Regions from separate parts of the Finegoldia sp. P1-F-LS genome, predicted to be linked through region 2. Evidence: a T-box and tRNA genes for the amino acid it is inferred to sense, from the RefSeq annotation. Region 2 holds a T-box; the other holds one or more tRNA genes.
The links. The T-box of region 2 lies ahead of leuS (leucine--tRNA ligase). A T-box ahead of a tRNA ligase gene usually reads a tRNA of that ligase, here a tRNA-Leu.
Positions count from the first base shown of each region.

Region 1: it encodes a tRNA-Leu, which carries the amino acid that the T-box ahead of leuS (leucine--tRNA ligase) is inferred to sense. The anticodon was not compared.

Region 1 is NZ_JBRFJH010000003.1:75,994-93,134, reverse strand. It holds partial or broken gene ACU68Y_RS03865 (IS256 family transposase) at 1-626, shown strand, start outside; gene ACU68Y_RS03860 (IS3 family transposase) at 817-897, shown strand; gene ACU68Y_RS03855 (iron-containing alcohol dehydrogenase) at 1,179-2,339, opposite strand; gene ACU68Y_RS03850 (hypothetical protein) at 2,568-2,900, shown strand; RNA gene ssrA (transfer-messenger RNA) at 3,141-3,502, opposite strand; gene rpiB (ribose 5-phosphate isomerase B) at 3,609-4,061, shown strand; gene polA (DNA polymerase I) at 4,063-6,690, shown strand; gene coaE (dephospho-CoA kinase) at 6,677-7,285, shown strand; gene ACU68Y_RS03825 (lytic transglycosylase domain-containing protein) at 7,282-7,923, shown strand; tRNA gene ACU68Y_RS03820 (tRNA-Leu) at 7,953-8,038, shown strand; gene rsxC (electron transport complex subunit RsxC) at 8,067-9,395, shown strand; gene ACU68Y_RS03810 (RnfABCDGE type electron transport complex subunit D) at 9,399-10,370, shown strand; gene ACU68Y_RS03805 (FMN-binding protein) at 10,367-10,939, shown strand; gene rsxE (electron transport complex subunit RsxE) at 10,950-11,579, shown strand; gene ACU68Y_RS03795 (electron transport complex protein RnfA) at 11,579-12,160, shown strand; gene ACU68Y_RS03790 (RnfABCDGE type electron transport complex subunit B) at 12,171-13,022, shown strand; gene ACU68Y_RS03785 (DUF969 domain-containing protein) at 13,208-13,882, shown strand; gene ACU68Y_RS03780 (5-oxoproline transporter, DUF979 family subunit) at 13,875-14,861, shown strand; gene pcp (pyroglutamyl-peptidase I) at 14,873-15,514, shown strand; gene ACU68Y_RS03770 (NusG domain II-containing protein) at 15,674-16,051, shown strand; gene ACU68Y_RS03765 (Gx transporter family protein) at 16,051-16,563, shown strand; gene radC (RadC family protein) at 16,566-17,141, shown strand, end outside.
Region 2 is NZ_JBRFJH010000001.1:106,033-123,173, forward strand. It holds gene ftsZ (cell division protein FtsZ) at 1-120, shown strand, start outside; gene nrdR (transcriptional regulator NrdR) at 120-572, shown strand; gene ACU68Y_RS00730 (replication-associated recombination protein A) at 666-1,961, shown strand; gene asnS (asparagine--tRNA ligase) at 1,958-3,343, shown strand; T-box leader at 3,392-3,571, shown strand; gene leuS (leucine--tRNA ligase) at 3,609-6,017, shown strand; gene ACU68Y_RS00745 (RrF2 family transcriptional regulator) at 6,124-6,531, shown strand; gene ACU68Y_RS00750 (AI-2E family transporter) at 6,534-7,721, shown strand; gene alaS (alanine--tRNA ligase) at 7,732-10,353, shown strand; gene ACU68Y_RS00760 (IreB family regulatory phosphoprotein) at 10,366-10,632, shown strand; gene ruvX (Holliday junction resolvase RuvX) at 10,685-11,098, shown strand; gene ACU68Y_RS00770 (DUF1292 domain-containing protein) at 11,101-11,343, shown strand; gene ACU68Y_RS00775 (Fur family transcriptional regulator) at 11,343-11,795, shown strand; gene ACU68Y_RS00780 (ribonuclease J) at 11,796-13,463, shown strand; gene ACU68Y_RS00785 (YlbF family regulator) at 13,465-13,803, shown strand; gene ACU68Y_RS00790 (O-methyltransferase) at 13,796-14,440, shown strand; gene ACU68Y_RS00795 (peptidase U32 family protein) at 14,487-15,713, shown strand; gene ACU68Y_RS00800 (HlyD family efflux transporter periplasmic adaptor subunit) at 15,751-16,908, shown strand; gene ACU68Y_RS00805 (YggS family pyridoxal phosphate-dependent enzyme) at 16,908-17,141, shown strand, end outside.

The DNA of each region.
Region 1 (17,141 bases), on a different contig from region 2:
CAGAAGGATACAAAGAAATACTTGGAATGTGGGTAGGAGAAAATGAATCAAGTAAATACTGGCTATTGGTATTAAATCAATTAAAAGAACGAGGATTAGAAGATATATTAATAGTCTCAACAGATAATTTATCAGGATTTAGCCAAGCAATAGAAAGTGTATATCCAAAAACAGAAATTCAAAAATGCGTAATTCATCAAATAAGAAATTCAACAAAATTCGTATCATATAGAGATATAAAAGAGCTAATGAAAGACTTAAAAACAGTATACAAAGCATCAACAGAAAAACTAATACTAAGTAATCTAGATATATTTGAAGAAAAATGGGGCAAAAAATACCCAATGTGTGTAAATTCATGGAGAAATAACTGGGCAGAATTATCAACATATTTCAAATATCCAGAAGGAATAAGAAAACTAATATATACAACAAATAGCATAGAAAATTTTAATAGACAACTTAGAAAAGTAACAAAAAACAAAACAATATTTCCAAGCGACTACGCCCTACAAAAAAGCCTGTATCTAGCGATGGTAGATGCTTCAAGTAAATGGACAAGTAGAATAAGAGGATGGGATCAAATACTGTCACAACTATCAATATTTTTTGAAGGCAGAATCTAAATTTTGCCATAAAGATAATAAAAAAGGTAGATTTTGAAAAATCTTGACCTTTTAGTTTAATTGTGCCAAAATTAGGTTACAAATATCTGAACTTTCAGATTTTAGTAATAAAAGTATATTTTAAAAAAATATCAGCTCACAACCTATCAGGAGGATCTGATATACAAAACTTTTCACATACCCAAAATATATTAAATGGTACAATGAAGATAGGATTAAAACAAAATTAAACGGAATGTCCCCTGTTATGTACAGATTACATTCCGCTTAAAATATTATTAAATTATTCCGTGTTTACGGGTTCAGGTCATAGTTTTTTTCTTCTAATTTCTTTATTTTTTCTTTTAATTGTGCCTGTGTTAATGAATTATCTTCTAAATTTTTCTGATAAATATTTATATGATATGATAGATTTTAAATATTATTTTGCTACTTTTACTTTAAATTATGTTCTATATTTTGCCATTAAAAACTGACCTCCTTAAGTTAGTTTTTAGGTCCAACTTTTGAGGTCAGTTCAGATTTTATACATAAATTATTTTGCTATTAAATTTATTCTGTTATATCTTCGCCGTTGTAAGCGTGAGTATATATCATTTTTACTATTTCTGGATTTGATTCACGTGGATTTGTCAAAGTACATGGATCTTCGTAAGCATTCTTGCTCATTTCATCCAATACAGCGTCAAATTTTTCTTTGTTAAATCCGAATTTTTCTTCAACTTCTTTCAATGTTGGTGGAATGCCAACTTTCTTAGCTAATTCTCTAACAGCAATTGGATAATCTTTTACGTTTAATTCTTTTTCAATCCAATCAACTTTATTAGTAGCTTTTCTGTTAAATTGTGTGATGTATGGAAGTAGAATTGCGTTAGCAAGTCCGTGAGTAATTCCAAATTCGCCACCAATTTTGTGTGCTAATGAGTGAACTAAACCAAGTGAAGCTGATGTAAATGCGATACCTGCCATTGTTGATGCATTATGCATTTTTTCACGAGCTTCCATGTCGTCTGGATTTTCGCAAGCTTTTGGTAAATATTCAAATACCAATTTCAATGCGTGAATTGCAAGTGCGTCAGTATAATCGTTAGCGATATTAGATACTAATGCTTCTGTAGCGTGTGCTACAACGTCCATACCAGTATTTGCTGTAACTGATTTTGGCATCTTAGATGGTAGAACAGGATCTACTATAGCGATGTCTGGAACAATGTGATCAGATACTAATGGATATTTGATGTGTTTTTCAGTATCAGTGATAACTGAGAATGCAGTAATTTCACTTGCAGTACCTGAAGTTGATGGTATACCAACGAATTTTGCTTTTTTACGAAGTTCTGGAAGAGATCCTGGTTCAATGATATCTTCGAATTTTAATTCAGGATGTTCATAAAAAGCCCACATACATTTTGCAGCGTCCATTGCAGAACCGCCACCTAATGCGATTATCCAATCTGGTTGGAATTCTTGCATTTTCTTAGCGCCTTCTTCAACAGTTTTAACTGATGGATTTTCTTCAACGCCATCAAAAACGCATACTTCCATATTTGCGTTCTTCAATTCTTCACAAGCTCTATCTACGAAACCGTTTTTCTTCATAGAATTTCCACCTGTAACAATAATTGCTTTCTTACCTTTCAATTCACTTAATTTTGAAAAAGTTCCTTCTCCGAAATAAATGAAACCTGGAATATGAAGTACTCCGTTTGCCATAATAAATCACTCCTTTTGTAAGTTGTACAAAAACAATATGTTTCTGCTATAATAATATTATAACAATATTTGAATCGTTTAGTCAAATAAAAAACGAAATTTTTAACAGATAAATAGCATCGTGTTAAAGTGTTTTATCATGATGAATAACAACGATATTTTAAAACGTAGTTTTAGATTTTGGAAAGCGTTTCACAAAAAAATTGGACAAATAAAAAGGAGAGTAAAATGTCAGAAGAAAACAAAACGAAAAATGTAAAAAAGAAAATATGGATAATATTGATAGTTGTACTTATTTTCTTGGCATCATGCAGCGCATTGGTGTTCAAATCAGCAGGATTTCAAAGATTTAAGAAAAATGTAAAAAGCGAATACAGCGGTGGAATCAAAAGAGAAATCATAATTTATAATGCAGAAGGAAAAGAAATTTTCAAAAAAGAAGGAAAATTTGATTTTACTTACGATGACAAATGTATCGAATACATTGATACTCAAACTAATTTAAAACACAACGTGTTTGCGGGGGATAATTCCACGGTAATTATTAATGAATTGAAATAATAAAATTTTGGTATTAAATTTTAGAAATAGAGAGTTTTAGCGACTCTCTTTTTTTATATTCAAAATCAGACTTTAATATACAAGAAACTGTATAAAATCAGTGAAGAAAAATTCTTACCGAAAGTTTTACCGAAAAATTTTTAAAAAACTTGAGATATTTAGGCAAAAATACTTATGTTTAAAAACAAAAAAGCCCATTTATCAACGTTTTGAGTTAAAATGAGCTAATTTCAAAATATATGGTGGAGATGAGGAGAATCGAACTCCTGTCCAAAAATATATCCCTAAGAACTTCTCCGAGTGCAGTCAATTAATTTTTATTCGTCGATCAAAATTTAACTGACAAAACTATGATCGATATATCCTCTTAAATAATCTCATATACCAGAGGAAAATATACGAGATGTTCCTGCTCATTAGTTGAGATTCAAAAAGAAAACGCAGGACGATTTTCTAGTTTTTGAATCGGCCGCCGTTATTAGGCAGCTAATGCGAAGTTATTATCTTCAGCGTTTATATTTAGTTGTCCTTTTTTTACGTTTGTAGACGAAAACGACTCGCTATTCAAACTTCAATATCCCTGTCGAAACCAAGACATCCCCATATTTTTACAACTATATTTTACCATAAAATGTGTAATTCTTCAAATAATTGATAAATATATGAACATATTATAAAATGTAGGTAATAATATATTTGGAGGTTTTTATGAAAATAGCAATAGCAGCCGATCACGGTGGATTTGAATTAAAAGATTCAATGGTTGAATATATAAAAAGTTTGGGAAATCAAGTTGTGGATTTGGGAACAAATTCAGCTGATTCAGTAGATTATCCAGATTATGCAAAGAAAGTTTGCGAAGAAATCCAAAAAGGAAATTCTGATTTGGGAATTTTGATTTGTGGAACAGGTATTGGCATGAGCTTGGCTGCGAACAAATTCGAAGGAATAAGAGCGGCTTGTGTGTCTGATGTGTACAGTGCGAAAATGAGCAGAAACCACAATAATGCAAATGTGCTTTGCTTCGGAGCGCGTGTAATTGGAGATGAAGTTGCCAAACTAATCATCAAAACTTTCTTGGAAAATGAATTCGAAGCTGGTCGTCACCAAAGAAGAGTGGACAAGATAATGGCTTTCGAAAAAGAAAACAAGGGATTATAAAATGTCAAAAAAAGCTTTAATTATTGACGGCTCATCTCTTTTATTCAGAGGTTTTTATGCTATCAGAGATTTGACAACAAAAGATGGAATTCACACTAATGGTGTGTTTGGATTTATGAATATGTATTATTCTGTTATGGGAAAAATCAATCCAGATCTTGTAGTTGTGTGTTTTGATAGAAAAGAGCCAACTTTCAGACACGAAAAATATTCTGAATACAAGGGCAATCGTCAAGAAACTCCGGAAGAATTAATCGGCCAATTCGATATGTTAAAAGAATTGTTGAAAGCGATGGGAGTTTCATACATTGATTTGAAAGGATATGAAGCAGACGACATTGCAGGAACATTGGCAAAACAAGCTTCATCAAAAGATTACGATGTGTATTTATTGACTGGTGACAAGGATTATCTGCAGCTTATTGACAATAACACAAAAGTTGTCCTTACAAAAAGAGGAATCACTGAAACAAAAATCTATGATGTAGATGTTTTGAAAGAAGAATACGGAATTACGCCTAAACAAATGATTGATTTGAAAGGTTTGATGGGAGATAAATCGGACAATATTCCCGGAATTGATGGCGTTGGAGAAAAGACTGCTCTTAAATACATTCAAAAATACGGAAGCATTGAAGGATTGTACGAGCATGTCGATGAAATTTCCGGCAAGAAAACTAAGCAAAAAGTCATTGATGGAGAAGACATTGCATATTTGAGTAGAGAGCTTGGAACGATTAATACAGATGTTCCTGAAGATTTAATGGGATTTGGAATCGAGGATTGTACTATAAAAGAAGCTGACAATGATCATCTGATTGAAGTCCTTACTAAACTTGAATTCAACAGTTTTATCAAAAAACTTCCAAACGAAGAATCCAATGAAAAGTTTGAATATGAAAACTTAGATGAAAAAGTAGATGAAATTAAAGCTTATATTAAAGAGAACAAAAAGTTTACTTTTGCATTGTTCAATGATGATTATTATGTGGACAATGAGCCTGTGATTTTTGCTATTTACACTGACAAGGTGTACATTACAAGAAACGTAGATCTTGTAGAATTATTCAAGGAAGAATTCGAATCGAAAGATATCAGCAAGCTTTCATTTGATATCAAACCATGTATTTATCATTTGATGCGATATGGTATCGGCATTTCGTACAATTACGATGATGTTGTAATCATAGAATATTTGCTCGATCCATCCAAGACAAGTTATAGTATGGAAAGATCTGACCCTAAAGTTATCGGATATGATTTCAAGCCGCTTGAAGATATTACAGGAAAAGGCAAATCCAAGAAGACTATTTTGGAATCTGACGAGAAAGAAATCGACAATTACATTGTGAAATACATGATGTTTACAAATAAATTGTACGAAAAGATTTCAGAAATAGAAGAAGAAGATATGATGCATCTGTACAGAGATGTTGAAATTCCTTTGATAAAAGTTTTGTGTGACATGGAATTTACGGGAGTTTGTGTCAAGAAAGAAACTTTGGTCGAGATGGGAGAACTTTTCGAAGATGAGATAAAATCAATCGAAAAAAGTGTTGAAGAACTTATCGGAAAGAAAATCAACATCAACTCATCAAAGCAATTGGCAGAAGTGTTGTTTGAAGATTTAGAGCTTCCTGTGATAAAGAAGAACAAAACAGGCCCATCGACAGACCAAGAAGTTTTGGAAGCTTTAAGTGGAAGACACGAAATTATCGACTACATTTTAAGATACAGAACAATTACGAAACTTAAAACAACATATATCGATGGAATGGTGGATTTAATCAAAAAAGACGGCAAAATTCACACGACTTTCCAACAAACTATCGCACAAACTGGAAGAATTAGCTCTACTAATCCTAACTTGCAAAATATTCCTATTAGAACTGAAGAAGGAAGATTAATTAGAAAAGCATTTGTTCCAAGCGAAGGAAATATGTTGTTGGATGCGGATTATTCACAAATTGAGCTTAGAGTGTTGGCTGATTTGGCAAATGATGAGGTTATGCTTGATGCATTCAAGCACGGTGCGGATATTCACAGAAAAACTGCCAGCGAAGTGTTCAAGGTTGATTTTGATAAGGTAACATCACTTCAAAGATCCAACGCAAAGGCTGTAAACTTCGGTATTGTTTACGGAATTGGAGATTATTCTTTGAGTAAAGATTTGCACATAAGTAGAAAAGAAGCCAAAGAATACATCGAAAATTATTTGGACACTTACAAAGGTATCAAACAATACATGGAAGATATAGTTGCAATTGGCAAGGAAAAAGGCTACGTTGAAACTATTATGAACAGAAGAAGATACATTCCAGAATTGAAATCCAAAAACTACAATGTTAGAAGTTTTGGGGAACGTGTGGCACTTAACACGCCAATCCAAGGATCAGCAGCGGATATCATCAAAGTTGCAATGGTCAAATTCTACAATAGATTGAACGAAGAAAAACTTAAAGCAAAATTGATTTTGCAAGTTCACGATGAGCTTATTGTTGATTGTCCAAAAGACGAACGAGAAAAAGTTCTTGAAATAATGAAAGATGTCATGACACATGCTGTTGATTTGAAAGTCGATATGAAGATAGACGTAAACAGTGCAGATAATTGGTATGATGCAAAATAAAAAAATCATCGTAGTTTGTGGCAATATCGCCAGCGGGAAAAGCACGGTGTGCAGAAGAATAAGAGAAAAAGGCTTTGTTGTAATAGATTTGGATGAGATTACTCACCAAATCTATGAGCAAGGTACAGATCTTTATTACAAGCTTATTGATGAGTTTGGAAAAGAAATTTTAGATGAAAATTCTGACATAGATAGAAAAAAACTTTCCAAACTTGTATTTAATTCAAAAACATTATTAAAAAAGCTTGAAGAATTGACACATACTGATATAATATTAAGAGTAGTAAAAAGAATTAAGAAGGAAAAGTCTGATTTGATTTTTCTAGAAATTTCTATGTATTTGGAAAGCAAAGATTTGCTTGACAAATATATCAACGTCGATGAAGATTGGGTAGTTGTAGCTGACAGGGACATTAGAATTCAAAGAATAATCGATAGAAACAACTTTGATTACGATACTGCTGTTACAAGAATTAATTCCCAACTAGATTATGAGAAAAAAATTAGTGAATTTGACGAAGTTATTGTAAACAACACGACTGAATCAGATTTAATACTCAAAGTTGACGAACTAATAGATAGGAAAAAATTATGAAATTTATTAAAAGATTTTTAATCACGATTATTTCAATTATTGTGATTGTGTTTTTAGTTGGATTTGGCGTGAGCGCTTATTCTACAGTGACAAGGCCAGTTAAATATGTCGATTTAGTTAATACATACTCAAAAGAATACAACGTTGATCCACTTTTGGTTATGAGTGTCATTAAAGTTGAATCTAACTTTGATCCAAGTGTAAAATCAAAGGCTGGAGCTTTGGGGCTTATGCAATTGATGCCAGACACTGCTGAAAGTATTAACAATATGAGAAATACTCACTTTACAATGGATGATTTGAAAAAACCTGACAAAAACATTGAGATGGGTACTGCATATTTATCGTATTTGTTGCATCATTTCAAAAACCACGATTTGGCGATTGCTGCTTACAACGGTGGAATTGGAAATGTAAAAGAATGGTTGTCGAACGAATCTTTTTCAAAAGATGGTCAAACTTTAGACGATATTCCATCTTCTGAGACGAAATACTACGTTGTAAAGGTTGAAAACCAATACAATATTTACAAGATCTTCTACGAAGATACTAAGCTAGAAGAAAATATGCACAAAAGTTTCAAGGTTTGGGCGAAAAACTACATTAAATTAATCAAAAATATTATTAATAAATATTAAAAGACCTTTTTAATAAAGGTCTTTATCACGCAGGGGTGGTGGAATGGTAGACACGCTGTCTTGAGGGGGCAGTGGGAGTAATCCCGTAAGAGTTCAAGTCTCTTTCTCTGCACCATTTTTTATTTTATTAAAGGGGTGAAAAAATGAGTTTAGAAAATCTGACTTTTAAGGGCGGATTTCACATGGATGATCATAAATCCTACACTCAAAATTGTCCTTTAGATACAAATTTTGAACCTAAAATGGTTTACATCCCATTGCATCAACACATTGGTGCGCCTTGTACACCTATAGTAAAAGTAGGCGACGAGGTTAAAGTGGGCCAAAAAATTGGTGAATCTAAAGCGACTATTTCAGCGCCTGTTCACAGTTCAGTTAGTGGAAAGGTTATGAAAATTGAGCAAATGGTATTGTCAAATGGTCAAAAAGGTGAAGTCGTAGTAATCGAATCAGACGGTTTAAACGAGTTAGGATACACTGAAACAAATGATGATTTCACACAATTATCAAAAGAAGTTATCCTAGAGAGAATAAAAGAAGCTGGTATAGTAGGTTTGGGTGGAGCAGGATTCCCTACACATCTTAAGATGAATAAAAAACCCGATGTAAAAATCGAGCAAGTTATCTTAAACGGGGCAGAATGTGAACCTTATTTAACTAGTGACCAACTTAACATGGAATTATATCCTCAAAAAGCTATCGGTGGATTGAAAATTATCATGAAATTGATGGATTGCGACAAAGGATACATAGGGGTTGAGGATAACAAACAAAAAGCTATCGGAATTTTGAAAAATGCCGCTAAGGATGAGAAAAATATTTCGATTTGCTCTGTTAAAACAAAATACCCACAAGGGGACGAAAGAAGACTTATCAATGCAATTACTGGTAAGAAGATTTCGAAAGCTCAAAGATCAAACGAAAGAGGAGTTCAAGGTTTGAATATTTCAAGTGCTATGGCAATTTACGATGCTGTAGTTCATAGTATTCCTTTGACTCATAGAATTGTAACAATGACAGGTTCAGCTATCAAAGAACCTAAAAATATATACGTTCCTGTAGGTACTAAATTCAAAGATTTAGTAGATTATTGCGACGGATTCAAAGAAACACCATATAAGATTGTAGTTGGTGGACCTATGATGGGTGCTTGCCAATACAATTTGGAAGCTCCAACTGTTAAAACAACAGGTGGAATTATTTGCATGAACGAAAAAGATGCAACTCTTGCTTCTCCAGAACCTTGTATTAAATGTGCTAAGTGTGTGGATGTATGTCCTATCGGCTTATTACCATTGTTCTTACAATTAAAATCATTGAACGGTGATTTTGAAGGAGCAGAAAAAATGCATTTGAATGATTGTATCGAATGTGGTACTTGCAGCTATATTTGTCCATCAAACAGACCATTAGTTGAAGCAATTGTACACGCAAAGACTCAATTAAAAGCACAACAAAGGAAAAGGGGATAGTCTATGGAAAATAAAGAAATTGTACAAAAAGAATACGACTTATCTCATTTAATCGTAGAAGCTGCTCCTCATCAAAGAAGTGCAGAATCTATTCAAAGAATTATGCTTGATGTTATCATCGCTTTAGTTCCTGCTTTGATAGTGAGTGTTTACGAATTCGGAATGAGAAGTTTAGTTTTGGTATTATCAGCAGTTATAGCTTGTGTATTATCAGAATATTGTTATCAAAAAATAATGAAACAACCTTCTACAATTAGCGATTTATCAGCTGTTGTAACAGGTATGCTTTTGGCTTACAACGTTCCAGTTACTTTGCCAATTCCAATGATCATCATAGGATCGGTATTTTCAATCATAATTGTAAAACAATTATTTGGAGGAATTGGTTCAAACTTCATGAACCCTGCATTAGCAGGACGTGCTTTCTTGATGGCAAGTTGGGCACAAGCAATGAGTAACTACACTGCTCCACTAACACAAAAAGCAGTGGACGCTGAAAGTTATGCGACAGTTTTATCAGGTGGTCAACCAGTTGGTTTTATGAATGCCATCATAGGACACATGGGTGGTACAATCGGGGAAGTAAGTGCAATAGCATTACTTATCGGTGTAGCTTATCTATTATACAGAAGAGTAATCAATCTTAGAATTCCATTAGTTTACATCGCAACAACATTTGTTACATTACTTATTTGTGGCGTAGGAATTCAAGACGCTTTTATGAACATATTTATTGGTGGTTTAATCTTGGGAGCATTCTACATGGCTACAGATTATTCAACTAGTCCAGTTACTCCAAAAGGACAAATTATATTTGCTATTGGTTGTGGTTTCTTTACAGCTATCATAAGACAATTTGGTAACCTTCCAGAAGGTGTATCTTATGCGATAATCTTCATGAACTGTGCAGTACCATTTATCGATCAATATACAGTTCCAACACCAATTGGTAGAGGAGGTAAACAAGGAATATGAGAAGTTCAATAAATTTAGCTATTAGATTGTTTATAATCACAGCAATTAGTGCGGTTGTACTTGCATTTGCAAACCAAGTTACAGAACCGATTATCGAAGCTAAAAGATTAGAAAATTATCAAAAATCTTTGAAGGTAGCTTTTCCTGATGCAGAATCTTTTAAACCGCTTGATGAAGCAAAAATCAAAGATTTGAAAGCAAAAGACGAAAACTTAGATGACGTACAAGAAGCTATCAAAGGTGGCAAACCAGTAGGTCATGTATATAAAGCAATAGGCGTTGGCGGATATTCAGGAAATGTTGTTTTCGTATTTGGTGTAAACAATGAAAATAAAATCGTAGGATATTCAATTCTTGAATCACAAGAAACTCCAGGAATTGGAAGTAGAATTGGGGATCCAGAATTCGTAGATTCAGTTATTGGAAAATCTATGGAAAAAGAAATAGCAGCTGTGAAAAAACCACAAGCTGACAACGAAATTCAAGCTTTAAGTGGTGCAACTTATTCCACTACAGCAGCCAAAAACGCATTGAACGTAGCTCAAAAAGCTAATGCGGGATTAAAATAGGAGGGAAATTATGGAAAAAGGTAAAGCGGCTAAAGTTTTCAAAAGCAGCATTCTTAAGAACAACCCAGTTTTAATCCAATTGGTAGGTTTGTGTTCTGTACTTGGTGTATCTACATCAGTAGAAAACGCAATTGGTATGACTGCGGCGTTCACATTCGTTTTGATTTGTTCAAACATAGTAATATCATTACTTAGAAATTTTATTCCGGATAAAGTAAGAATTCCGGCATATATCGTTGTAATCGCAACATTCGTAACATTAGTTTCAATGATACTTGAAGCATTTGTTCCAGCATTATACAGTTCATTGGGAGCATTCGTTCCTCTAATCGTTGTAAACTGTATAATCTTAGCAAGAGCAGAATCTTTCGCATCTAAAAATGGTGTATTCTTGTCATTATTAGATGGTATCTCTAATGGTTTGGGATATGGAGTTGTAATCATTTTGGTTGCATTCATTAGAGAATTATTAGGCTCAGGAAAAATCTTAGGAAAACTTGTAATAGGAAACATTCCACCAATTGGTATCATGTCAGCAGCTCCAGGAGCATTCATGGTACTTGGAATATTGTTAGCTACTTACAATTATTTCTTATCAAGACAAGAAAGAAAGAAGAACAATATGAGAGGTGAAGACTAATGTTAGCAAATATATTTAAAATAATAGTTCTTTACTTATTAGTAAACAACTACGTATTTGGTCAATTCTTAGGACTTTGCCCATTGATAGGTGTATCTTCAAAAACTGAAACAGCTATTGGTATGGGTATGGCAGTATTCTTCGTTATCACAATAGCATCTGTCGTAACTTACGTTCTACAAATTCAAATACTAGAAAGATTTCACATTGAATACTTACAAACGATAGTGTTCATATTGGTTATTGCGACATTGGTACAATTCGTAGAAATGGCATTAAAGAAAATGAGTCCAAACTTGTACTCCGCACTTGGTGTGTTCTTGCCTCTTATAACTACAAACTGTATAGTATTGGGTGTTGCATTAGCAAACGTAAAAGAAAAATACAACTTAATTGAAACATTAGCAAGTGCTATCGGTGCTTCACTAGGTTTCATTTTAGCGATAACTTTATTAGCTGCAATCAGAGAAAGAATCGCAATGAACAAAAATATTCCTGAAAGTTTTAAAGGTGTACCAATCGCATTTATTACTATTGGATTAATGGCGATGACATTCTTCGGATTCGGCGGATTGGTATAGGAGGTAATAAATGACAATTTTAACTCCATTTATAATCTTGGGAGCACTAGGAATTTTATTTGCATTGCTTTTGGGTTTTGCATCTAAAAAATTCGAAGTTCAAGTTGATAGAAGAGTACTTAAAGTAAGAGAAATGTTACCGGGCGCAAACTGTGGTGCCTGTGGATTTCCAGGTTGCGACGGACTTGCAGATGCCATCGTAAACAAAGGAGCACCTTGTAATTCTTGTCCAGTTGGTGGAAAAGAAACTGCCGACAAATTAGCAGCATTCATGGGAGCTGACGCAGTGGATTCTGCAAAGCAAGTTGCATGTGTAATGTGCCAAGGAACTCCAGAATACGCTACTGAAAAATTCAAATACAAAGGTATTATGGATTGTAGAGTTAACCACAATCTTCAAGGTGGAAGCAAAACTTGTCCAGACGGATGTTTGGGTTGCGGAACTTGTGTAGATGTGTGTGACTTCGATGCGATTCACATTGTAAATGGCATTGCATTAGTAGACAAAGAAAAATGTACATCTTGTAAAAAATGTATTGAAATTTGTCCAAGAAATATTATTAAACTTGTTGACTATGATCAAGACGTTTATGTAAGATGTAACAGTCACGATAAAGGTAAAGATGTAAGACAATACTGTAAAGTTGGATGTATTGCTTGTGGAATTTGCGCTAAGATGTGTCCAGACGGATTCAGCGTTGAAGATAACTTAGCTCACTTCAACAATGCTGAAGGATTAGATCCAGAACAAGTTCAAAAAGCAGTAGACAAATGTCCTACAAAAGCTATTTATCCAGGACTAAAAATAAAAGAAGAACAAGCTAAAGCAAAAGCTCAAGAAGCTGCTGTTAAAGAAGCTTAATATTTTACAGACCGTAAATTTTACGGTCTGTTTTTTTGAGATTAATTATTATAAATTTAACGAATAAAAATAACGCAACAATGAAATTGAAAATAAAATTTAATTAAAAGTTTAAAATAAAAAAGTATCGGGTATAATCTTAAGAAGCTAAAATCTATTTGGCTAATAAAATTAAGGAGCAAAGTATGGGAGAATATTTAGTTTTCATAGGAATATTAATTATTGTCGTTGGATTCGCACTAAAACTAGATGTTTTGGGAATAGTTCTCTTGGCAGGTCTTGTTACAGGTCTTGCAGGAGGTCTCGGATTAACAGGCACTTTGAAAATTATGGGAGAGGGATTTGTCAACAATAGACTGATGAGTTTGTTCTTGATTTCATTCCCTGTTATCGCGATTATGGAACGATACGGACTAAAGGAAAAGGCTAGAGATTTTATATCGAAATTTAAAATGGCTAGTGCAGCGTCTGTTTTATGGATTTATTTATTCATTAGATGGATAGCAGCTGCTTTTTCTTTAAGACTTGGTGGACACGTTCAATTTATACGTCCATTGATTTTACCAATGGCAGAAGGTGCTGCAAGAAAGAAAGTAGATTTGACAGAAGTTAGACTTGATGAATTAAAAGGTCTTGCTGCTGCTGTAGAAAACTATGGTAACTTCTACGGACAAAATATATTTCCATTGGCATCTGGTGTACTTTTAATGCAAACTACTTTAAAAGATGCAGGATTCCCATTGGACACGGCAGAAATAGCTAAATGGTCTATATTTGCAGGTGTTAGTATGTTGATTATTGCACTTATACAATGTGCTGTTTTTGAAATGAAACTTAGAAAGGATATGAAAAATGCTTGATTTTTTTGTAGATAATAAAGTAGCTCTTGATGAGATAGCATACATCTTATGTGGAATTATCTGCATAATGACTGGTATCCGTGCAAGACTCAACAAAGAAGCAAAGATTGGTACAATGATTTTCTGGATATTATTGGGAATATTATTTGCCGGTGGAGGATTCTTGGTTAGACATGTAGAATCTGGTGGAATAATTGTAGGTGTTATACTTTTATTATTGGGAGTTTTATCAATTGCTAACCAAATCAAACCAGGAGAATTTAAAGAACTAACAGAAGAAGAAAGAGAGAAAAATGCTGAAAAAGTTGGAGGCAAGATTTTTATTCCGGCTTTAGTAATGGGAATTAGTGCAATGCTTCTATCGCAATTGAAATCATTTAAGATTCCATTGAAAAATTCTGACGCAGTATTCTCATTGTCAGCTGCTCAAGTTCTTACTATTTCATCATTATTGGCTTTGATTATTGCGATTATTATTGCAAAACCAAAAGCAAAAGAAACTGCTGAGGACACTACTAAAATGTTGATGCAAGTTGGATCTTCATCATTACTACCACAATTATTAGGTGGTTTGGGAGTTATATTTGCATCTGCAGGGGTAGGTAAACTAATAGGTAGCTTGGCTGCTGGAATTGTAGGCGATGCGGGAGTATTTGCAGCCGCTGTTGCATATATTGTTGGAATGGTTATATTTACGATGATAATGGGTAATGCATTTGCTGCATTTACTGTTATTACTCTAGGAATTGGTGTTCCTTTATTGATGGCAAAAGGTGCAAATCCTGCTGTTGTAGCATCACTTGGTATGACTGCTGGTTACTGCGGTACTTTGATGACACCAATGGCAGCAAACTTTAACATAGTGCCAGCTGCAATCTTAGAGATGAAAGATAAAAACGGAGTTATTAAAGCACAACTTCCAGTTGCTTTAGCTCTAGTTGTTGTTCATGTTGTATTATTAATGATATTAGCATTTTAGGAGGTAAATTTATGAAAATATTAGTTTCAGGTTTTGATCCATTTGGTGGAGAAAAAATCAATCCTGCTATTGAATCAGTTAAGCTATTACCTGATTCAATTAAAGGAAATGAAATAATCAAAATAGAAATTCCTACAGTTATTGGAAAAAGTGTAGACAAATTAAAAGAAAAAATAAAAGAAGTTAAACCAGATGTTGTAATATCAGTTGGACAAGCTGGTGGACGTGAAGACATCACTGTAGAAAGAGTCGCAATCAACGTTGATGATTGTAGAATTAAGGATAACGAGGGAAACCAACCAATCGACGAAAAAATCGCCGAAGATGGTCCTGATGCATATTTGTTGACTTTACCAATCAAAGCAATGGTTGAAAACATAAAATCAGCAAACATTCCAGCATCTGTGTCAAACACTGCAGGAACATTCATCTGTAATCATGTTGCATACGGAATGGCTCATCTAAGAGCTACTGAATATCCTAATATGAGAACAGGATTTATTCACATTCCATTCTTACCAGAACAAGTTTTGAATAAACCACACACTGCTTCAATGAACTTGGATACAATTGCAAAGGCATTGGAAAAAGCAATTGAAGCTGTAATAGACAATGATGAAGACATCAAAGTTACAGGTGGAAAAACTCATTAAAAAATTTTTTGAAAAATCATTAATAGTTTAATTGAAGAACTTCGAAATATTTAAAGTTTCGAGGTTCTTTTTATTTGCAAATGAATTTTCGTTTTTGTTTAATCTTGAAAAGATACACGATAAAATGATAAACTATAAGGTAGTTTAAAGGAGAAATTTATGACTAAATACGATAAAATTTTGATTGGATTTTTGTTGTGTTTTTCGGCCATCTTGTTTGTGATTTTAAATTATAATAACGTAAATGCACAAGATAAATACGTTTCAATTCAAGTGAATGGAAAAGAAATCAAACAAATTACACTTCCAATCGATCATTATGATTATAAAATCGATAATAAATACGGTCACAACGTTGTTCATATTCATGGATATAGCGTTTCAATTACTGAATCCGATTGTCCGGACAAGTTGTGTATGCTAAAAGGAAAGATAGATAAACCAGGGGATGTTATTGTTTGTTTGCCGAACAAATTAGTTGTAGAAATTAAGGCTAACAAGCAAAACAAAGATGATATTGATGTGGTGAATTATTGATGAAAAGATTACATATTCCTATTTTAACGGCAGTTGCATTGGTTGTAAGCTTGATTGAGTCGATGATTCCACTTCCAATCGTAATGCCTGGAGCAAAACTTGGGCTCAGCAACATTGTAATATTGACATGTTTAATTGTTTTTGGATTTAGAGATTCTCTTGTAATAGGAATCCTAAAATCATTTTTATTAATGCTAATTACAGGGGCGGTTATAAGCTTTTTCTATTCATTGGCAGGAGCTGTAAGTTCACTTGTTGTGATGTATTTGGTCAACAAATATTTGAGAAAATATTTTTCGTTGATTGGTGTTAGCTTGTTTGGAGCTTTTACTCATAACTTATCGCAAGTTTTGGTGTGTGCAGTTATGCTGAACAATCTTAGAATTTTGGTTTATTTGCCAATTTTGGTGTTTTTGAGTATATTTACAGGTGTATTTGTTGGACTTACTTCAAATTACCTAACAAATGCACTTTCTAAGCAAAAAAATTATTTGTTTAATAATAGGAGATAACAATGAGAGTTAAGGAAATGAATGAGTCCCTAAGACCCAGAGAAAAAATGAAAGTCAATGGTATTTCTTCAATGAGCGATGAAGAGTTGATGCAAATTATATTGAAGACTGGAATAAAAGAAGAGGGAGTAGAAATTCTCTCAAAAAGAGTCATCGATTACATTAACGAAAATGATTACAAGGATTTGTGCGTTGAGGAATTGATGAAAATAAAGGGAATTGGGATGGCAAAGGCTACATCAATCCTGGCTGGAATCGAGATAGGAAGAAGACTTGCTTTGAGAAAAGCGATGGATAGTTTCAGTCTGAATGATCCAGATAGTGTTGCAGAGATTTTTTGTAATGAGATTGGAAGTTGCGATGTGGAAAACTTCTATGCACTACTTCTCGATACAAAAAATAGAATTATTTCCAAAGAACTTATTAGCAAGGGTACTATAAATCAATCTATCGTTCATCCTAGAGAAGTTTTTAAATCTGCTATTAAAAAGGGAGCGAATTCGATTATTTTAGTACACAATCATCCGTCAGGCTCACTTATTCCATCAAATGCGGATATTGAAGTTACAAAAAGATTG
Region 2 (17,141 bases):
GCTAACAAATTAAAATCAAATAAAAAGTCTGATCCAGTTTCTCAAAAATCAGAAGAAACTTCTGAAAAAGATCATGATGATATAGAAATACCTTCATTCTTGAAGAGAAGAGGATTCTAATGAAATGTCCGTTCTGTAATGCATCTGATACAAAAGTTGTAGATACTAGAGCATCTGAAGACGATAAAATTGTTAGACGAAGAAGAGAATGTATTTCTTGCCACAAAAGATTTACTACTTATGAAAGATATGACTTTAATAATCTTACAGTGGTAAAAAAAGATAAAAACAGAGAAGCTTTTGATAGAGATAAAGTGTATCGTGGAATGAAAAAGTCTTGTGAAAAAAGACCTGTTCCAGATTCAGTGTTGCTTGAGGCTACTAAAGAGATAGAAGTTGAATTAACACATAGCAATAAAAGGGAGGTAGATTCATCTGAAATAGGTGAATTAATAATGAAAAAGCTTAAGAAAATTGACAAGGTTGCATATATTCGTTTTGCTTCTGTGTATAGAGAATTTACAGATGTTAAATCTTTTAACGAGGAAATATCAAAATTAGATAATGAATAAGGTCGGGTAAATATCCGACCTTTAATTTTTATTTAACGATATTTAATTTTTATGGTAAGATATAAATAAAATAAATGTTAAAGGGGAAATATTTTGGATTTATTTGAATATAATTTACAATTACAAAAAGAAAATAGTTCACCGTTAGCAAATAGACTTAGACCAAAAAGTTTGGATAAATATTTTGGACAATCTCACGTGGTTGGCGAAGGAAAGCTTTTGAATAGATTGATAAAGGCTGATAAAATTCCTTCTATGATTTTTTACGGACCACCTGGAACTGGAAAAACAACTTTGGCAGAAATTATTTCGAATCAAACTAATTCTTTATTCGAAAGATTATCTGCGATTTCAAATGGAGTTAAAGACATTAGAGAAGTTATTTCAACTGCTAAGACTAATTTGAGCATGTATAACAAAAAAACTGTTTTGTTTATTGATGAAATTCATAGATTTAACAAATCGCAACAAGACGCATTGTTAGGATATGTTGAAGATGGAACAATTACTTTGATAGGTGCCACAACAGAAAATCCATTCTTTGAAGTGAACAAAGCTCTTTTATCTAGATGTCAAATTATCGAATTGAAACCGTTGACTTATAATGATATTAGAAATATTATAGAAAACGCACTTACAGAAGATAAAAAATTAAAAGAAATGAACATTCAAATAGATGAAAAAGCAATTGATGTTCTCGTAAATTCTGCAAATGGGGATGCGAGAAGTGCATTGAATGCTCTAGAGATTGCAATCGAGAGCACAGATCAAGTTAATGGTTGCTTAATTATAGATGAAGATGCAATTAAAAATTCTGTATTTAAACCTGTTTTGAAATACGATAAAGAAGAAGATCACTATAATGTTATATCTGCATTTATTAAATCTATGAGAGGTTCTGATATTGACGCAGCTTTATATTACTTAGCAAGAATGATTGAAAGCGGTGAAGATCCTAAATTTATTGCCAGAAGAATGGTGATTTTTGCATCAGAAGATATTGGACTCGCAAATCCTGAGGCTTTGACTGTGGCTATTAATGTATTTAACGCAGTTAATTTAATAGGGCTACCAGAATGTAGGATAAATTTATCGAATGGTGTAATCTATCTTGCATCAAGTGAAAAATCTAATACATCATATGTAGCAATCGATAAGGCATTAGAAGATATTCGTCAAAACAAGATTTACGATGTTCCTGATCATTTAAAAGACGCTCATTATGATGGGGCAAAATCATTGAATAGAGGAATCGGATACAAATATCCGCACAGTGACGATTCGTATCAACAATATTTACCTGACGAATTAAAAAATCAAAAATATTACGATCCAAAAGATATTGGATATGAAAGCAAAATATATAAAAAAATGAGGAGTAAAGAATGATATTAATTAAAGATTTGATTAAAGATTACGAAAAGTATTCTGACAAAGAAGTTGAAGTTGGAGGTTGGATTAAAAACTCAAGATTTAGTAAAAATGTTGGTTTTATTGAATTAAATGACGGAACTTTCTTCAATCCTGTTCAAATTGTTGTAGGAAAAGATAATGAGGATTTTGAAAAGTCTGAAAAGTTAAAACTAAGCTCTGCAATTATTGTTGTAGGTAAATTAGTTTTGACTCCAAATTCTAAGCAACCATTTGAAATTCAAGCATCAAAAGTTATTGTAGAAGGTGAATCTACTGATGATTATCCACTACAAAAGAAAAGACATACATTTGAATTTTTGAGAACAATTTTACACTTAAGACCAAGAACAAATACATTTAATGCTGTATTTAGAGTTAGAAGCAGATTAGCATTTGCTATTCATAAATTCTTTAACGAAAGAGGATTTGTATATGTTCATACTCCAATTATTACAGGCAGTGATGCTGAAGGTGCTGGAGAAATGTTCAGAGTTACAACATTGGATTTGGATAATCTTCCAAAAGATGATGACGGAAATGTTGATTTCACACAAGATTTCTTCTCAAAATCTACTAACTTAACTGTAAGTGGTCAATTGCAAGCAGAAGCTTACGCACTAGCTTTCAGAAATGTATATACATTTGGACCAACTTTTAGAAGTGAACATTCTAATACTCCTAGACATGCGGCAGAATTTTGGATGATGGAACCTGAAATATGTTTCGCAGATTTGGATGATGTATGTAGCTTGGCTGAAGATATGGTAAGATACATCATAAAAGATGTTATGGAAAATTGTGAAGAGGAAATTAAATTCTTTAATAGTTTTGTAGATAAAAACTTGATTGAAAGATTGACAAAAGTTGCAAACAAATCATTCAAAAAATTGACTTACACTGAAGCTATTGATATTCTACAAAAATCAGGAGAAAAATTTGAATATCCTGTTGAATGGGGAATGGATCTACAAACAGAACATGAAAAATATTTGAGTGAAAAAGTTGTTGACGGTCCAGTGTTTGTTACTGATTATCCAAAAGAAATCAAAGCTTTTTACATGAGACTTAATGACGACAAAAAAACAGTTGCTGCAACTGACCTTTTAGTTCCAGGAATTGGTGAGTTAATTGGTGGAAGCCAAAGAGAAGAAAGATTTGAATTATTGGATCAAAAAATGGATGAGCTAGGTTTCAACAAGGAAGAATATAAATGGTATCTTGATTTAAGAAAATACGGTGGAGTTAAGCACGGTGGATTTGGACTTGGATTTGAAAGAATGGTAATGTACATGACAGGAATGTCAAATATAAGAGATGTCATTCCGTTCCCAAGAACTGTTGGACATTGTGAATATTAATATTGTATTTAATTCTTTGATGTGGTATCATAGTAATAAGTTTTTATAATAATATTTGAATAAAAGTAGTAAATAATTAAAAATTTTCAGAGAGTTGATGGGTGGTGCGAATCAATATTTAAGATTATTGAACTTGTTTATTAAAAGAATATTCGTATATCTGCGTTAAAGATTTGAGTGGGATTAACCAATAAGAGTGGTACCGCGGAATTTTATTTCGTCTCTTCTATGTAAGAGGCGAATTTTTTATTATTTGGAGGTAAAAATGGATAGATATAATCCGAATTCTATTGAGAAAAAGTGGCAAAAATATTGGGAAGAAAATAAAACTTTCAAAACATCTGATGATAAATCTAAAAAAAGATTTTACGCATTAGTAGAGTTTCCTTATCCATCTGGACAAGGACTACACGTAGGTCATCCAAGACCATACACTGCACTAGATATTGTTTCAAGAAAAAGAATAATGCAAGGATACAATGTTTTATATCCTATGGGTTGGGATGCTTTTGGACTTCCAACAGAAAATTTTGCTATTAAGAATAAAATAAGACCTGAAGTTGTTACTGAAAATAATATAAAAAACTTCAAAAGACAAATGCAATCAATCGGATTTTCTTTTGATTGGGATAGAGAAATAAACACAACAGATCCAGATTATTATAAATGGACTCAATGGATTTTCATTCAAATGTTCAAAAAAGGTCTTGCTTATAAAAAAGAAATGCCTATTAATTGGTGTCCATCATGTAAAACTGGACTTGCAAATGAAGAAGTAATCAATGGTCACTGTGAAAGATGTGGTGGTCAAGTTGTCAGAAAAGTTAAGAACCAATGGATGCTTAAAATTACTGAATACGCTGATAGGCTTATTGATGATTTAAAAGATGTCGATTACTTTGATAGAATTAAATCTCAACAAATCAATTGGATTGGAAGATCATACGGAGCAGAAATTAATTTTGCAGTAAAAGAAGTTGATGAAAAAATTACTGTATTTACAACAAGAGCAGATACTATATTTGGTGCTACTTACATGGTTATTTCAGTTGATCATCCTTTGATTGAAAAATATAGTGATAGAATTAAAAACATTGATGAAATTAGAAGCTATAGATCAGAAGTTGCAAAAAAATCAGAATTAGAAAGAACAGATTTATCTAAAGAAAAAACAGGATACAAAATTGATGGATTAACAGCTATTAATCCTTTGACAAACAAAGAAATCCCTGTTTATGTTTCAGATTATGTATTGATGACTTACGGAACAGGTGCTATCATGGCAGTTCCTGCTCACGATGATAGAGACTATGAATTTGCTAAAAAATTTAATATTGATATGATTCCTGTAATTGAAGGATCTGACATAGAAAATTGTGCATTTACAGAAACAAATGAAGGAAATCTTATTAATTCAGGATTTTTAAATGGCTTGACTGTAGATGAAGCAAAAGAAAAAATGTATGAATACATTGAAGAAAAAGAAATAGGTCATAAGAAAACAAATTACAAATTAAGAGACTGGGTATTTTCAAGACAAAGGTATTGGGGAGAGCCAATTCCATTGGTTTACTGTGAACATTGTGGATGGGTTCCATTGGATGAGAAAGATTTGCCATTGGTATTACCAAAGGTAGATAATTATGAACCAACAGATAATGGAGAATCTCCACTATCAAAAATAGATGATTTTGTTCACACAAAATGTCCAAAATGTGGCAGAGATGCGGTTAGAGAAACTGATACAATGCCACAATGGGCTGGATCTTCTTGGTATTATTTAAGATATACTGATCCACACAATGATGAAGCTATAGCTAGCAAAGAAAACTTAGACTATTATACACCTGTAGATTGGTACAACGGTGGAATGGAACACACTACACTTCACTTATTGTATTCTAGATTTTGGCATAAATTCTTGTATGATATCGGAGTAGTTCCTACAAAAGAACCATACATGAAGAGAACTAGCCATGGAATGATTTTAGGGGACAATAATGAAAAAATGAGTAAGTCTCGTGGTAATGTCGTAAATCCAGATGATATAGTTAGAGATTTCGGTGCAGATACTTTGAGATGTTATGAAATGTTTATTGGAGATTTTGAAAAATCAGCTCCATGGTCAGAAAATGGAGTTAAAGGTTGTAGAAAATTCTTGGATAAAGTTTGGAGAACACAAGAGTTAGTTGATGGTGATTCTAATTTTGAAAAAATGGAAACCTTGATTCACCAAACTATTAAAAAAGTTAGTGAAGATTATGAAAATTTGAAATTCAATACAGCGATTGCTCAACTTATGACATTATTGAATGAATTCAACAACTTAGACAAAATCTCCAAGGAACAATATAAAATTTTCTTGATATTATTAAATCCAGTATGTCCACACATTACAGAAGAAATTTGGCAAAGAATGGGATATGAAGGATATGTTCATGAATCTAGCTGGCCTGAATATGATGAATCAAAGACTATCTTAGATGTCATTGAATTGCCTATCCAAGTAAATGGTAAATTAAGAGCAACAGTAGAAATAAACAGGGAAGCTTCAGAAGATGAAGTTTACGAAAAAGCTGTTAAGGATGATGTTGTTGCAAAATATCTTGAAGGCAAAAACGTAGTTAAGAAAATTTATGTTAAAGGAAGAATTTTTAATATAATTGTAAAATAATTTTGGTAATAGTAGATTGAGTTATCTTAATCTACTATTATTATTGACATAGGATATTTACACAACTATTTTACTATGATAAAATTTATCATAAATAGGAGGGCTTATGAGATTATCTACTAGAGGAAGATATGGGCTTGCGGCAATGATATATTTAGGCAAAAAATATGGAGATAATCCAGTTAGTTTGAATGAAATATCAAAAGCCACAGGACTTAGTAATAATTATTTAGAACAACTTATTCGAGAATTAAAAAAACAAGATTTAGTAATTTCTGTCAGAGGTGTACAAGGTGGTTATTTATTAAAAAAATCACCAAAAGAAATTTCGGTTGCCGAAATCTTGGAGTGCTTGGAAGAGTTCTTTGGAGTGACAGAATGCTCTGTAGTTCCTGGACTATGTTCAAGAGAAGATACTTGTCCATCTAGACTTATTTGGACTCAAATGCATGACGATATGATTAATAGTATTAAAAACGTAAGTTTACAAGACCTGATTAGCAAAGAGAAATAGATATGATTATTAATTCTGAATTTCTACACAATGCATTAGTATTTATAACTATTATTTTCATGGTATTTGGAACGTATTTTTTGATTACTGTGGGAAATAGTAAGGTAGATGAGAAATACAAAATTGTATTTAATTTCCATAAAATAAAAAAAACTACTATATTGATACTTATTCTATTGGGATTATTGGCTTTATTTTCAAAGTATCCTGTAATTTATCACACTATCAATACTTTATTGATAGGAATAATACTTTCATACATTATCAATCCTTTGGTTAAGTACTTTGAAAATAAAGGAATCAGAAGGTCGTTTGCAATTTTAATAATATATGTCATAGTAATATTTTTGATAATATTATTAGGAATGATTGTTGTTCCTCAAACTATTCAACAAATCAAAAAAATGATAATTAGTTTACCTGGTTTTATGGCCGATATTTCTATAAAAGTAAATGATTTTAATAGAAAAATATTCAAAGAGTATCCTAATGTAAGCAAAATAATGTCCAATGCGATGCAAACAGTTAATCAAAAACTTGGGACAATTCAAACTTCGATATTGGACATGTTATCACAAACAGGAAATATTACAGGAAGTATTTTTACTAATTTACTTAGAATTATTTTAATTCCTGTTGTTAGTTTTTATATGTTATTGGATAAAGAAAAATGTATTGATTTTATAATGGGATTTATACCAAATAAAAATAAAGACAAGTTTTTGAGCGTTTGCAATGATATGGATAAAGCTTACAGCGAATTCATTCGTGGTAGATTAATAATGGCGATATTTGTAGGAGTGCTTACAGCTATTGCTTTAATTATAATGAGAGTTGATTTTGCGATTATCATAGGAATACTTACTATGGTAGGAGATATTATTCCTTATATTGGCCCTTTTATAGCGGTTACTCCGGCTTTTATATTGGCTTTTTTAGACAGCCCAATAAAAGCTGTGGTTGTTGTAATTGTATTCGTATCTATACAATGGGTTGAAAACAACATACTTGCACCTAAATTGTTGGGTTCAAAAATTGGTATTAATCCATTGTTAGTAATTGTTAGTTTGATAATAGGTGGTGGAATGTTTGGAGTTGTAGGTATGATTTTATCAGTTCCATTCGTTGCTACAATTAAAATATTATATTTACATTTTAAAGATAAAATTAAAATGTTTTTTAAAAATTAGTGAGGTTATAATGAAAAATTACGGTTTAAATGAAATTAGAAAAAAATTCTTAGATTATTTTGGTGAAAGAGGACATCTTGTTATTAAATCATTTCCTCTTATTCCACAAGATGATAAGAGTCTTTTACTTATAAATGCTGGTATGGCACCATTGAAAAAATACTTTACAGGTGAGAAAAAACTTAAAAAAGACAGAGCAACATCTTCACAAAGATGTATTAGAACAGCAGATATAGATGAAGTAGGAAAAACACAAAGACATGGTACTTTTTTCGAAATGCTTGGTAATTTTTCTTTTGGAGATTATTTCAAAAGAGAAGCAATTACATGGGCATGGGATTTCTTGACAAATGAATTAGAAGTTCCAAAAGATATTTTATGGGTAAGTGTCTATGAAGAAGATGAAGAAGCTTATAATATATGGGTTAATGAAGTTGGGATTAGTCCAGAAAGAGTTGTTAAATTAGGCAAAGCTGATAACTTCTGGGAGTTAGATCAAGGACCTTGCGGACCATGCTCTGAAATTCACGTAGACAGAGGATTTGAATTTGATCCTAGAGAAGATGCAAAACCAGGTGATGAAGGCGAAAGATTCTTGGAAGTATGGAATTTGGTTTTCACACAATTTAACAAAACAGCAGATGGAAAATACGAAAGAATTGCTCATCCAAATATAGATACTGGAATGGGTCTTGAAAGAATTACAATGGTTTTGGAAAATGCTGACAACATTTTTGAAATTGGACTTGTAAAAGATATAATCAAAACTATCGAAGAAATTTCAGGTGTAAAATACAAAGAAAATCACAAGAACGATGTATCCATTAGAATAATTGCAGACCACGTACGTGCTATGACATTCTTAATCTACGATGGAGTAATACCAAGTAATGAACAAAGAGGATATGTACTAAGAAGACTTATAAGAAGAGCTTGTAGACATGGAAAATTATTGGGAATAAACGACAGTTTCATAGAAAAAGTTATCGATTCATGTATTAAAGTTTATGAATCAGGATATCCTGAATTAAAAGAAGATAGAGATAGAATTGTTAAAATAGCTAATGCCGAAGAAAAGAAATTCCAAGAAACTTTGGATTTGGGATTGAATATTTTAGATTCTATGTTGAAAGAAACAGATTCAGATGTATTTAGTGGTGAAAATGCATTCAAGTTATATGACACTTACGGATTCCCAATAGATTTAACTAAGGAATTAGTCGGTGAAGTTAACAAGACTGTAGATGAAGTTCAATTTAAAAAATTAATGGAAGAACAAAAAGAAAGAGCTAGGGGATCAAGAAATGAATCTAATATGGGTTGGTCTTCTGACAAAAAATATGGCGAAGGACTTCCAGAAACAAAATTTGACGGATATAATTCATTAAAAGATGAAAGTAAAGTTATAGAAATTTACGGTGAAGATGAAAATAATTTAAAAGCCGGACAAATGGGTATAATAGTATTAGATTGTACAACTTTCTATGGAGAAGGTGGAGGACAAGTAGGTGACAAAGGAATTATCTATAATGATAATTTCAAAGCTGAAGTGTACGACACTAAGAAAACAGGAAAGAAAGTATTCTTGCACTATGTTAAAGTCACTGAAGGAAGTCTACACGTAGGTGACAAAGTTACAATAGAAGTAGATGAACTTAACAGAAGAGATATTATGAAAAACCACTCTGCAACACACTTATTGCATCAAGCTTTAAAAGATGTTGTGGGGGATCATGTTAATCAAGCTGGATCTTACGTTGATGGTGAAAGATTAAGATTTGATATCACTCATTTTGAAGCGGTTTCAAAAGAACAATTAGAAAAAGTTGAACAAATTGTTAATGATAAAATAGCTTTGGGAATTCCAGTAAAAATTGATGAAATGTCATTGGAAGAATCACAATCAATAGGAGCTAGAGGACTTTTCGAAGATAAATATCAAGATGTTGTAAGAGTTGTTCAAATGGGAGATTATTCTATAGAATTATGCGGTGGAACTCACGTTAAAACAACAAGTGACATTCAAATGTTGAAGATAATATCTGAATCAAGTGTTGCTGCAGGTGTAAGAAGAATCGAAGCCATAACTGGCCGTGCAGTATACAAATATCTCAAAGAAAGAGATAGTTTGATTGATAATGTTAAGCATTCACTAAAAGCATCTAACGAAGACGAAATCACTAGAAGAATTGAAATGAATACTGAAGAAATTAAGGGATTGAAGAAGAAACTTAAAGATATAACAAATAAGGATTTATCTTCAAATGTTGATTCAGTTATTAATGATGCTGTAGAGGTTAATGGTACAAAAGTTTGCACATTTGAATTAAGTGGTTTGGACAATAATTCATTTAGAGATTTTGGAGAAAATATTAAATCAAAATTAGAAGATGGAGTTGTAATATTAGCTAATTCAGATGAATCAAAAGTATCATTTATAGCTTTAGTTACGGATTCTGCAGTTAAAAAAGGTGTATTTGCAGGAGATATTGTAAGAGAAGTTGCCAAAGTATGTGGTGGTAACGGCGGTGGACGTAAAGACTTTGCACAAGCTGGTGCAAAAGATAGTTCCAAAGTTGATGAAGCATTACAAAAAGGAATTGAAACAGTGAAATCAAAACTTAATGCTTAAAGGAGGCAAAAAATGGAAGGTAAGGATTTAAACCATACGGTTAGATTTGAAGCATCGAAACTTGAAAAGAAATCAATAAAGGAGACTTTGAAAAAAGTTTACCAAGCTTTAGAAGAAAAGGGATATGATCCTAAAAATCAAATTATTGGATATATATTATCAGGAGATCCTACTTACATTACAAGCTTTAATAATGCAAGAAATTTGATAAGACAAATAGATCGAGATGATTTATTGGGAGAAATGTTAGAAGTTTACTTGAATGAAATAGATAAATAAAGGATAATGTAGAGCTGTTACTTGTAACAGCTCTCAAAATATGTAAAAATTTATGGAAAGATATATTGGACTTGATGTGGGAGATAGGACTATAGGTGTCGCTATAAGTGATCCGTTTTTATTGACTGCCCAATCATTAATGACGATCAAGAGAAAAAGTAAAATTGAAGATATAGAAATCATTAATGATATAATTAAAGAGAAAGAGGTCAGTAAAATTATAGTAGGTCTACCTAAAAACATGAATAATACAATTGGCCCTCAAGCTAAAAAAGTTAAAACATTTGTAAAAGAGCTAAGAAAACATACGGATTTGGATATTGAATATGTTGATGAGAGATTGACAACTGTCAGTGCTACGAGAGTTTTGATAGAACAAAATGTATCAAGAAAAAAAAGAAAAGATGTAATAGATAGTGTTGCAGCGACATATATTCTGCAAACTTATTTAGATATGGGAAGATAATTATGGAAACAATAAAATTATACGATGAAAATAATAATGAAAAAGAATTTAAAATAATTAATACATTTGGTATGGATGATGATAATTATTGCGTATTAGAGGATGTATCAAATGGAGAGAATGTTATTTTGAAATATATAGGAAACGATGAACAAATTGAATTTATTGGATTAGAAAACGAAAAAGAATTAAACGATGCTATCGAAGTATATGAAGATCTAATGAATTCACAAAAGGAGCAATAATGAACATTGAAACATTAAAAACTAAACTAATCAATGCAGGATACAAAGTAACTAAACAAAGAGAAGTGATTTTTGAAGCATTGTTAGAAAATATGGATTCACACCTATCTCCGGAAGAATTAAACGAAATAGTAAGCAAAAAAGATCCGGAAATTGGTATAGCTACGGTTTATAGAACTTTATTAATTTTTGAAGAACTTAACTTGGTATATAAGTTAGATTTTGATGATAAAAGATACAGATATGAATTAGTGGATGAAGATGAAGATCACCATCATCACCATATTATATGCACGAATTGTGGTAAAGTTGATGAAGTTAAGTATGATTTATTAGAAGGCATCGAAAAGCAAATTAGAAAAGATTACAACTTCGATATACAAAATCACGATGTAAAGTTTTATGGGATATGTTCTGATTGCCAAGAGAAACTTAAAAATGAGGAGAAATAAATGGCAAAAAAGAATATTGATAAATTAAAAGTTATTCCACTAGGAGGACTTAATGAAATAGGGAAAAATATGACAGTAGTAGAATACAAAGATGATATTATTGTCGTTGATTGTGGAATGACATTTCCTGATGAAGAAATGTTGGGGGTAGATATAGTAATCCCTGATATTTCTTATCTAGAAAAAAATAAGGAAAAGATCAGAGGAATAGTTATAACTCACGGTCACGAAGACCATATTGGAGCAATTCCTTACGTATTAAAAAAATTAGATGTCCCTGTTTATGGAACAAAACTTACAATGGGACTTTTAGAAAATAAAATATTGGAGCACAAATTAAGTTTGAAGTCACTTCATACAGTTGATTACAGAAAACCAATTAAACTCGGAGAATTTAGCGTAGAGTTTGTAAAAGTATGTCACTCAATTCCAGATTCTGCAAGTTTAGCTATAACAACTCCTGTAGGAGTTTTGTTCTTTACTGGTGATTTTAAAATAGACTACACTCCAATTGATAATAATAGAATGGATTTTGGAAGAATAGCTTCCATAGGTAATAAGGGAGTTCTAGCATTATTCGCTGATAGTACAAATGTTGAAAGACAAGGTTATACTTTAAGTGAAAAAAGTGTTGGTAAAACTTTTATAAATTTGTTTGACGATGCACCTGCTAGAATAATTGTAGCGACCTTTGCATCTAATGTTCACAGAATTCAACAAGTTATTTCAGCTGCTGAGCATTTCAATAAAAAAGTAGCTCTTTCAGGAAGGTCTATGATTAACACTGTTAACGTTGCGCGTGAGTTAGGATACATTAAAGTTGGCGACAAAACTATTATTGATATAAATGATATCAATAAGCATAAACCAAACGAAATAGTTCTTTTAACAACTGGCTCTCAAGGTGAACCAATGAGTGCAATGACGAGAATGGCTAATGGTACACACAGAAAAGTTCATTTAGATCCAACTGATACAGTTATTTTGTCTGCTACACCAATTCCAGGAAATGATAATCAAGTTAGTTCAGTTATCAATAAGTTAATGGAAATGGGAGTTAAGGTTATTTATTCTTCCTTGGCTGATGTACACGTAAGTGGACACGCTTGTCAAGAAGAACTGAAATTGATGCATTCATTAGTTAGACCTAAATTCTTTGTTCCACTTCATGGAGAAATGAGACACTTAAAGTGTCATGCAAATTTAGCGCTTGATATGGGAATGAAAGAAAAAGATATTGTGATTGCAGACAATGGTAATACAATTGAATTTACAAGAAAAAGCATTAATCTTGTCGACACTAAATTTGCAAGTAACATTTTAGTAGATGGACTTGGAGTAGGTGATGTTGGAAATGTTGTATTAAGAGACAGAAGACATTTATCAGAAGACGGATTAATTGTTGTTGTAATTACTTTGGATGCTAGAAACAAAGAAGTTATAGCTGGCCCTGACATCATTTCAAGAGGGTTTGTATATGTTAAAGAAAATAATGATTTAATGGAAGAGTGCAAATCTGTTGTTCAAAATGTTTTAGACGAATGTTATACGAAAAATATCTACGATTGGTCAACTCTTAAACACAATATTAGAGAAACATTAAAGAAATTCTTGTATCAAGAAATCAAGAGAAATCCAATGATATTGCCAGTAATAATGGAGGTATAATATGGAATATAAGAAAAAGGCTGAAGAATTAGCTCAAATGTTGAATAATTCATCAGAGTTTCAAGAACTTAAAAAACTTCACAAAGATGTTTATAAAAAGAATGAAAATAATAAAAATATGATAGATGATTTCAAAAAACATCTTTTTGAATATCAATTAAAAATTCAACAAACAGGAAAAGAAGATCCTGAAGATGTAAAAAAACTTCAAAATTTACAAAATATCATTATGACAAATCATGATATTGCAGCTTATCTACAAGCAGATGCAAGATTTTCTATGATTTTAAAAGATGTTTACGATGCATTAGAAAGTGGCATAAAATTAGAAGATGAATAGTATTGTAAATGAACACCTACAAGATTATTTAAGACAATTATCAAAAAGTAACGATGAAACTATCCTAGAGTTAGAAATATTTGCCAAGGAAAATCATATACCAATTGTTGAACCAGAGGTTAGACAATTGCTGAAGATAATATTACTAATGGAACAACCAAAGTCTATTTTAGAAATAGGCACAGCTATTGGTTACAGTTCGATTATTATGAAAAAAACTTGTCCTGATGCAAAGATTATTACAGTCGAAAATTACGAAAAAAATGCAAACCTTGCAAGAGAAAACTTCAAAAAGTATGGATATGACGATATTCAATTAGTCTTTGGTGATGGATATGAAGTTATGAAAAACATGGACACAAAATTTGACTTGATATTTATCGATGCTGCTAAAGGACAATATATAAAATATTTTGAAGAAGCTGTACGATTATCTAACAAAAATTCAGTTATTGTATGTGATAATGTTTTGTTTAGAGGAATGGTATGCGAAAAAGAATTCTATGAACATAGACACAGAAAGATAACTATAGTTAAGAGATTAAGAGAATTTTTGGAAATTATTTCAGATAGTTCAAAATACGATACAACTATCATTCCAATCGATGATGGAATGAGCATAACTAAATTAAAATAGCAATAGTCGGAAGTCTGTGATTTCCGACTATTTTTGAGGAGATTAAATGAAAAAAGTTGAATTATTAGCACCTGCCGGTGATTTAGATAAATTAAAAACAGCCATTGATTATGGTGCAGATGCAGTGTACATGGCAGGCCCAGACTATGGATTGAGAACTGCATCTAAGAACTTCACAATAGAAGATATGAAAGAAGCTGTAGAATACGCCCACAGTAGAGGCAAGAAAATATATATAACAATGAATATATTAGCTCACAATGATGATTTGGAAGGAATTGAAGACTACATTCAAAACTTAATAGATATTAATGTAGATGCTCTTATTGTTTCTGATCCAGGTATTTATTCTATTATTAGAAGTATTAATAAAGATATTGAAGTCCACATGTCGACACAAGCATCAGTAACAAATTTTAGAACAGTAAAATATTGGATGGATCAAGGCATAAAGAGAATTGTATTGGCTCGTGAATTGTCATTGAAAGAAATTCAAGATATCAAGAAAAATATTCCTGATTCCGAATTGGAATGTTTCGTACATGGAGCAATGTGTATGTCTTATTCAGGAAGGTGTTTATTGAGTAATTACATGACTGGAAGAGATGCAAACAGAGGTGATTGCGCACAAGCGTGTAGGTGGAAGTACAGACTTGTTGAAGAAAAAAGACCTGGAGAGTATTTTCCAATTGAAGAGGATGAGAAGGGAACTTTTATTTTCAATTCAAAAGATTTGTGTATGATAGAACACCTGGATAAATTAATTAAAGCTGGAATTAACAGTTTAAAAATAGAAGGTAGAGTTAAGAGTCAATATTATGTAGCAACGGTTGTTAGAAGCTACAGAATTGCTATCGACAAATACTACAATAACGAATTTGATGAGCCAACAGCGAAGAGACTTTTAGAAGAAATTAAAAAAGTTTCTTACAGAGATTTTACTACAGGATTTTTTGAAAAAAAACCTGATGAAAATGATCAATTGTACGAATCATCATCTTACATTAGAAAATACGATTTTGTAGGTTTATTATTGGATTATGATGAAGAAAGTAAAATTGCTACTTTTGAACAAAGAAACAGAGTTTTCAAGGGAGATGAAGTAGAAATTTTTGGCCCAGAAGATGGATTTATTACTACAAAAATCGAAAAAATGTATGATGAAAAGATGAATGAAATTGAAGTAGCTAATAAAGCTCAACAAATTTTTAAAATAAAAATTGAAGAAAAACTTCAACCTAATTCGATGATGAGAAAAAAGAGCGATAATTAATTTTGGAATGTAATTTATACTATGATATAATCAGATTATGAAAACGAAAAAACTTAACAAAAAAGAAATTTTTATAATTATCATTTCTGTTTTAGTATTAATTTTTATTGTTCACAATTTATTAGGTTTTTTCTTTAAAAGAAACCTTTATCTTGTGAATGATATTTCCAAAATAAAAAACGAAATAAATGCAAATGCTCTTGTTCTAAAAGATGAGTACATTTATTTAAATGATGTGGATACTAAAGCAGCTGAAAATGTAAAATATCCTGTAGGATCAAATGTTATAAACATACCAAAAGAAATAAACTCACAAATGAGTACAAAGTATATAGATGACAAATTGAATGATTTGGAAACAAATCACAGCGATAAAACAACAAGTAATTTTGATATTAAAGATACCGATATAAAATCATTATCAAACTCTATAAGAAATAGAAAATTCGATGAAAAGTTTTTATCTGAGTATGATAAGAAGAAAAACATCACAGAAGAAGAGTATTTTCATTCAAAAAAAGAATTAGAAATACTAAAACAAGTTCTAAACTCAAAATCAACTACCGTTAAGACTACGGTTAGTGGAGTGCTGAAAAAAAATGTAGACAACTATGAAAACTTTGTAGTATATAACTCTTCTAGTATATTCGGTAGTGATTATTATTTGAGAGATATTGGAGAAAATTATAACACTAAAGGTTTATCTGTAGTTGATAGCATGAATTTATCATTAGTATTTGATGTTGAAAGTTCAAAACTGAATAGAAATTTGAAAAATAACGATGAAATTGAAATTAATATTGAAAAAAATGACTATTCTGCCCATATAAAAGACATAAAGGTAAATGGGAATATTATAACTATAGTTTGTGACATGAATGATGGTATTAATAATTTGATGAATAAAAGATTCGTACCTATAACGGTAATTGATAAAAAAACAAAAGTATTCAAAATACCAAAAAAATCAATTATTACGAAGGATTCTACACAAGGTGTGTTCATTAAAAAAGAAACAGGAATTATTAAATTTGTAGCTGTAAAAGTTTTAAAAACTGATGACAAATTTGCATATGTTTCAACTGGTACTGATGGACAAATCGATGTTAATAACAGAAAAGTAAAAACTTTGGAACTTTACGATTATATCGTAAAAAATCCAAGGTTTGTTAAAGAGGGGGAACTTTTAAAATAATGAGTATAAAAGATAATCTAAATGAAGTTAATGAAAATTTGAAAAAATTTGCATCTCATGGAGAAACTCCAAAACTTATTGCGGTTACAAAAACTGTTGATATCGACAGAATAAAAGAAGCTATTGATTGTGGAGTAACAGATATTGGTGAAAACAAGCCCCAAGAAATGAGTTGGAAATATGATGAATTAAAAGATTCTGTAAATTATCATATGATTGGTCATTTGCAATCT